DNA from 2 places in the Cytobacillus sp. Bva_UNVM-123 genome. Region 2 is predicted to be linked to the other one. Evidence: riboswitches for the same ligand, from Rfam matches in the RefSeq annotation. Region 2 holds a riboswitch; the other holds the start of a gene.
What was found. A riboswitch is a leader RNA that binds a small molecule or an ion and turns the genes downstream of it on or off. The one in region 2 is predicted to bind thiamine pyrophosphate.
Positions count from the first base shown of each region.

Region 1: it holds a riboswitch for thiamine pyrophosphate, as region 2 does, so the genes downstream of both, thiT (energy-coupled thiamine transporter ThiT) here and KDN24_RS09110 (ABC transporter substrate-binding protein) in region 2, are expected to answer to the same signal.

Region 1 is NZ_CM177772.1:2,344,106-2,347,525, reverse strand. Features, by position in the region: gene qoxC (cytochrome aa3 quinol oxidase subunit III) at 1-527, shown strand, start outside; gene qoxD (cytochrome aa3 quinol oxidase subunit IV) at 528-875, shown strand; gene thiT (energy-coupled thiamine transporter ThiT) at 930-1,526, opposite strand; TPP riboswitch at 1,607-1,710, opposite strand; gene KDN24_RS11660 (AAA family ATPase) at 1,889-3,420, shown strand, end outside.
Region 2 is NZ_CM177772.1:1,857,285-1,860,704, reverse strand. Features, by position in the region: gene KDN24_RS09125 (SCO family protein) at 1-264, opposite strand, end outside; gene KDN24_RS09120 (YkvA family protein) at 406-822, shown strand; gene KDN24_RS09115 (cell wall hydrolase) at 954-1,553, opposite strand; TPP riboswitch at 1,759-1,866, shown strand; gene KDN24_RS09110 (ABC transporter substrate-binding protein) at 2,222-3,223, shown strand; gene KDN24_RS09105 (thiamine-binding protein) at 3,237-3,420, shown strand, end outside.

The DNA.
Region 1 (3,420 bases), 490 kb from region 2:
TTTTCCTTGGAGCCGAGATTATTCTATTTGCAACCCTCTTCAGCGTATATGGTGTACTTAATCAACGTTTCGCTGGTGGACCAACACAACAGGATTTATTTGAAATCAAAGATGTAATCATTCAGACACTGTTGCTTTTAACTAGCAGCTTTACGATGGGACTTGCCATTTTCGAAATGCGCCGGCACAATCTTAAAGGATTAATTGCTTGGTTTATCATAACTTTAGCGCTAGGAGCTGGCTTCTTGTTCATGGAGGTTACGGAATTCACTCATTATGTTCATGAAGGGGCGACAATGCAAACAAGCGCATTCCTTTCTATCCTATTTGTTTTGCTTGGAACGCATGGTGCCCATGTGACAGTAGGAATTGGCTGGGCAACAATTGTCATAATCCAGCTTCTAAAAAGAGGATTAACACCTGTAACTGCTCGTAAAGCATTTATTATTGGTCTTTATTGGCATTTTCTAGATGTTGTCTGGATCTTTATCTTCACGTTTGTCTATTTGAAAGGATTGGTGGGCTAAATGGAAAAAAATAAAAAAAGCTTTCCGCTTAGTCACATCATTGGTTTTATATTTTCTCTCGTACTAACCTTTGGGGCGGCAGCAATTGCCTTAAAAACAGACCTTTCTCCATCCATTATTATGTGGATAATTGGAACGTTAGCGTTTTTACAAGCAGGAATTCAGCTCTTCATGTTCATGCACTTACGTGAAGGAGAAGATGGCTCGGCAAATGTCGTCAATATGGCTTATGCCGTATTTATGGCCGTCGTTATTGTCGCGGGTTCTATATGGGTAATGTCCTCAGGACATATGAAACATACAAACCATATGATGAATGAGGAACAAATGAATCATATGCATGAATAAGCTAAAAAACTGGCTCACTACGAAGTGGCCAGTTTTTTACTTTGCTTTTCTTACTTATGAAGCTTTCTTCCCAGACATTGCAGACAAATGATCCTTGCGTATCACTAACTGTGGTGCTGATGCTAAAATGAGAACTAGAATGATAGAGCAAACAATGAAAGCTCCGAGCATTGTCGTTCCGTTTATTGCGAATGAATAAAAAATTGGGCTTGTCACTTCAGGTGCAAAGTATTTAATAAAAATGACACCTGAAAGAAAATGCCAAAAATATCGAGCAACACTACCTATAAATATGGCGGCAACGACAAAAGCTAATGCTTTTTTCTTGTTTTTTGAACGTAATTCTTTTTGAATTGGGTTATATAATAAACCAGCAAAACCTATGAAAGTAAAGGCAAATAAATAATCAAAAACCGCTTGTACTGGATGGACAATCCATGCATCAAACACAATTTGAAGAAGGCCCCATAGCAGTCCTGCAACTAAGCTTGCTCGAAAACCCCAGCGAAAAGCAAGAATAAAAATCGGAATCATCGCGAAGGAAATCGACATATTTGGGATTGGCTTAAAGGAAGGCAATAAATCCAAAATAAGTGCAAATGCCGCAAAAAAAGAAACCTCGATTAATGCAAGTAAACTTAATTTTTTCAAAATAAAATCTCCCCTTTGATTTGATACGCGACCTCAAGGGGAGAATAGAAAGATAAAAGAGCAAATAAAAATAGATGCTCAATCTATTCAAGCCACATTCCTACGCTAGAATTAACTAACAGGTTCGAAGGGTCAGAACAATAAAATGTTCACTCTCAGCGAATTCGCTCCCCTTGTGGTTACGTTTATCATATTGTCACTGTAAGTATAGCCTACTTACCAATATTTGTGAAGGGTTTAAATGATAATATTCATTATTATTAGAAGTTGCGCCATTATTTTCATCATTTTACAAAAACCATAACCTATTCTAACCCCTTTATTTTATTTATAATGAAACTATACGATAAGGAGGGATATTGTTGAAATTTCCATTTAAAAAAGCTTCCACGTATATAGTCTTAATTGTTGCTCTCTTCATTATCATTACAGCCTCATTTTGGGCTTTTCATTCTATAAATAATTCAGTTAAAATCCCCTTTTCATCAGTTGAAAGCTTAATTGCTGCACAAAATGGTGAATTAGTTAGCATAAATGAACATAAGGATGGAGAACTTTCGATTATTACAAGTGAAGGTAAATTTGTTTCTCACATTCCTCCAAATAGTCAAATCATTGATAAATTAGTAGAAAACTATAATGTTCAGTACACATTCTCATCAAGCAGTCCATATACCTCTATTATACTTGTTGGATTAATTACTATATTAGCCATCATTGGGTTCTATATATTTAAATCCAATAAGGGTGGAATTGGCGCAACAAATACAATGAAGCAAACACTTTCTAAACCAAGTCCACTTCCAAAAATTTCACTTGCCGATGTTGGTGGCATTCAAGGTGAAATGAAAGAAGAAATCATGCAAACACTATCGATCCTGAAAAGTCCTGAACGAGCCCTAAAAATAGGTGTGAAGCCGCCGAAAGGAATTCTATTGTATGGACCTCCTGGAACAGGAAAGACATTACTTGCTCAAGCAATCGCAAAAGAATTAGGTGCAACATTTTTCTCTACAAGTGGAGCTGCGTTTAATGAAATGTTCATTGGAGTTGGTGCCTTAAGAGTGAGAACGTTATTTCAAAATGCAAGAAAGCATAAACCTGCTGTTGTTTTTATTGATGAAGTCGATGCACTAGCTGGTAAACGGAAGCAGCATGGTGGCGAGGAAAGTGAAAAAACATTAACAGAGCTGCTTGTTCAATTAGATGGCGTCCACTCCAATGATGGAGTTCTTTTCATTGCTGCAACAAATCGAAAAGATATGCTTGACGAAGCCTTCCTTCGTCCAGGAAGAATTGATTTTTCATTTAATATTCCCCTACCAGATACGAATGGTAGGAAAGAAATAATCGCGATTCATACGAAAAAACGTTTGTTAGCTAATAACATATTATCGTCGCTCGACCATTTAGCTGAGAGCACTTCTGGTTTTTCAGGTGCAGACCTTCACTCTCTATTTGAAACTGCAAGCAGACGAGCAGTTCGAAACGGGCAAGAAATGATTACGAAGGAAGATTTAGACTTTGCGCTCGATCGGACAATTTTAGGAAGCTCGACTCGTGCTCTTCAAGAACTCAACACTAAAAAGCGGGTAGCCATTCATGAGGCAGGTCATGCGCTTGTTGCAGCCATTACAAAACCAGGTTCCGTTCGAAAAGCTACGATCATTCCTCGTGGACAAGCACTTGGCTATGTCGCGCCAATTCCGAAAGAAATGCATCTATCAACAACTACTGATATGTTGGATCAAGTAGCAATGATCCTTGCTGGTGGTATAGCAGAAAGAATCATTCTTGGTGAACATAGCATCGGAGTTAGTGGCGATGTTCACCAAGCAAAACAAATAATTGAACAAATGGTAGATACAGGCTTGTTAGAAGATGGGTTCACCTT
Region 2 (3,420 bases):
TGCTGCTAGCATTTCCTGAAGCTTTGCCATATTTGCTGTCATCGGTAAACAGACTGTGGTGCAATTTGTAAAAATAAAATTTGCAACCCAAGCTTCCCCCATATAATCATTGCTGCTCACATTTTTTCCATCTTGTGTGACTGCATTAAAATCTTGCAGTTTCCAAGCATATTCTGCTTGAAAACTTGGTTTTTCTGCACAGCCTGTCAATAAAAAACAAAAAACAATAAACGATGCCCATTTCATTCTTTTTCTTTTTTTCAAGCAAACCTTCTCCTTTTCATTACAATACTCTCCCATTACTAACTTAAATTATTTCTGCCAATACGATCGTGATTAAAAACACTTTTATATGTAAAATATAAATGATCATTATCAAAAATTTTTCTATGAAGGGTGGACAATATGCTAAATAAAGAAAAATATCAATTAGGCTATAAACGATTCGAATCACTTGCCAAAAAGTATGTCGATAACCCGAAGAAAACGGCAAATTTAATCAATAAAACGAAGAAAAAAGCAAAAAAAAATAAAGGTTCATTAGCAAAGGTATGGAATAATTTTCAACTTCTTACCGAATTACTTAAGTCTTGGTCAACTGGAGAATATCGAAATATTTCCAAGAAATCAATTGTCTTAATTATCGCCTCCATCCTCTATTTCGTTTCACCCATCGATATTATTCCTGACTTTTTATTCGGAATTGGAATTATCGATGATGCAGCTGTTATTTCTTTTGCCATTAAACAGCTCTCTGGTGAGATCGAGAAGTATCACCTTTGGAAACAGAATACAGTACAAAATGAAAGCCAGCTTAAATAAAACGATTATAAATAATTTCTCCTCATCAAAAAACCTGGCTCTCTCATAAAATACATTCGAATTATTCAGTCATTCGAATATATGATTTATTGATAGAGAAACCAGGTGTTTGTAAATCGAAGCTGCATTTTTTATTTTGCGAAACGGTGATTGCCAATAACTTTCGTAACTGTTTTCGTTCTCAGCCAGCTGTCACTCGTTTTATCAGGATTAAAAAAATAAATTGATTTTGTACCTTGTTCTTGAAGAGCAAGGGCTTCCATTACAGCATTTTTTGATTGAGCATCCGCTGGTTTGTTAATCGATCCATTGTCAACAGGCTGAAATTGTTTATCTTCATAAATGACATCTTTAATCGTATCTGGGAATCGCTTGTCTTCTACACGATTTAACACAACTAATGCGACAGCTACCTTTCCATCGTATGGCTCCCCTTTTGCCTCTGCATAAACAAGCCTTGCTAACAGATCCTTTTCATCATTAGAGATGGATTTTGGAATGATTATTTTTTCACCAGGATGAATGTCATCCGATTTTTTACCATTTATTTGTTTTAGCTCGAGCTCTGATACTCCATTCTTTACCCCTATTTTTAAAAATGTATCGCCTTTTTTAACAGTATATATATGAACATTATCTAATGTTTTCGCATATGAATGCTTAATTGCTGACGGGACAAATTGGAATGAGAGAATCATAAGCCCTGCAAATATAGCTGCAAGAATCTTCATATTGAATCTCCTCCATCATATTTTCTTCTATTCCTTTAAGACGTTATTACCGTAACATAGATTTTCATTCGACTCCACACCCAAATAATTTCCATGTGAATTAAGGGAGATCTAGGAAATAATCAGTTTATGCTTTTTTACTAGGCAAATAAAACTTATCTGTTATAATGAATAAGGAATAAAAAACGCTTTTTAAACTTAATAGGCTGAAATGTAGGGGAACCGTGAAAATGGTTGAGATTTCATCAATTGATGATAACCCTTAGAACCTGATCTGGGTAATACCAGCGGAGGGAACATATTCGAGCACCAACTATGTTTCGCTTATATGCGCCCGGGTTCTTTACCTTGGGCGTTTTTTATTTCCAAAAAAAAGAAAAACGGAGGCGACTGCTTAGGGACGACAAGCTTAAGACAAGTTGGCGAGTAGGTTGTTCTTTACCTACTTGACAGCTTGGCTTAAGACCTCGAGTCCCTAGGAGCCAAAGCTGGACAATGAAAAGCGGAGGCGACTGCTTAGGGACGACAAGCTTAAGACAAGCTGGTAGGTAGGTTGTTCTTTACCTACTTGACAGCTTGACTTAAGACCTCGAGTCCCTAGGAGCCAAAGCTGGACAATGAAAAGCGGAGGCGACTTGCCGAAGACTAGACAATTGGAGGTATTACATATGAAAAAATGGTTAACCGTCATTTTTACTGTTCTTGTACTAGTAGGATGCGGGAAGAGTAATGAACAAGTGACACCGTCTGGAAACGATAAAGATCAAAAGGAACCGAAGAAAGTTTCTGTCGTCCTCGATTGGACGCCAAACACAAACCATACTGGATTATATGTGGCAAAGGAAAAAGGCTTTTTTGCTGAAGAAGGATTAGATGTAGAGATTATTATGCCTGGAGAAGCGGGTGCTGATCAGCTTACAGCAACAGGCAAGGCAGATTTCGGTGTCAGCTATCAAGAAAGCATTACACAAGCTCGGATTCAAGGAGTTCCACTTGTCTCCATCGCAGCTGTTATTCAACATAATACATCTGGATTTGCTTCCCCAACTGAGAAAAATATTACTTCGCCTAAAGATTTTACTGGAAAAACATATGGTGGTTGGGGTTCACCTGTCGAAAAGGCAGTCATTGATTCATTAATGAAGGTCGAAAAGGCAAATGTTGAAGACGTTTCCATTGTCACTATGGGAGATACGGACTTCTTTACTGCGGTGAAAAGAGACATTGATTTTGCTTGGATATTTTACGGTTGGACAGGTGTTGAAGCAGAACTTCGTGGAGAGAAAATAAATATGGTTTATTTAACGGATTATACTGATAAACTTGACTATTACACCCCAGTTCTCGCTACGAGTGAAAAGATGATTGAGAAAAACCCAGAAATAGTAAAAGCCTTCATTAAAGCCGCTTCAAAAGGATATGAATTTACTATCAACAATCCAGAAGCTGCTGCGGATATCCTTTTGAAATCTGCACCAGATTTAGATGAGGCGCTTGTGAAAAAAAGTCAAGAATGGTTAGCACCTTATTATCAAGATGATGCGGCTAGATGGGGAGAACAAAAACTTGAAGTTTGGAAAAACTATGCAAACTGGATGTTTGAAAACGGTCTTCTTGACAAAGAATTGGAAGCAGAAAAAGCATTTACAAACGAATTTTTGCCAAAATAAGGGGATGTAACCAGTGACTAATACATTATTAAGTATCCAAATTATTCCGAAAACAAAAAATGGAGAAGATGTGATTCCATATGTTGATGAGGCGATCCGCATTATCGATGAATCAGGTGTTAAATATGAAGTGCACCCGTTAGAAACAACAATGGAAGGTGAATTAGGACAGTTGCTTAAAATCATTGCTGACATGA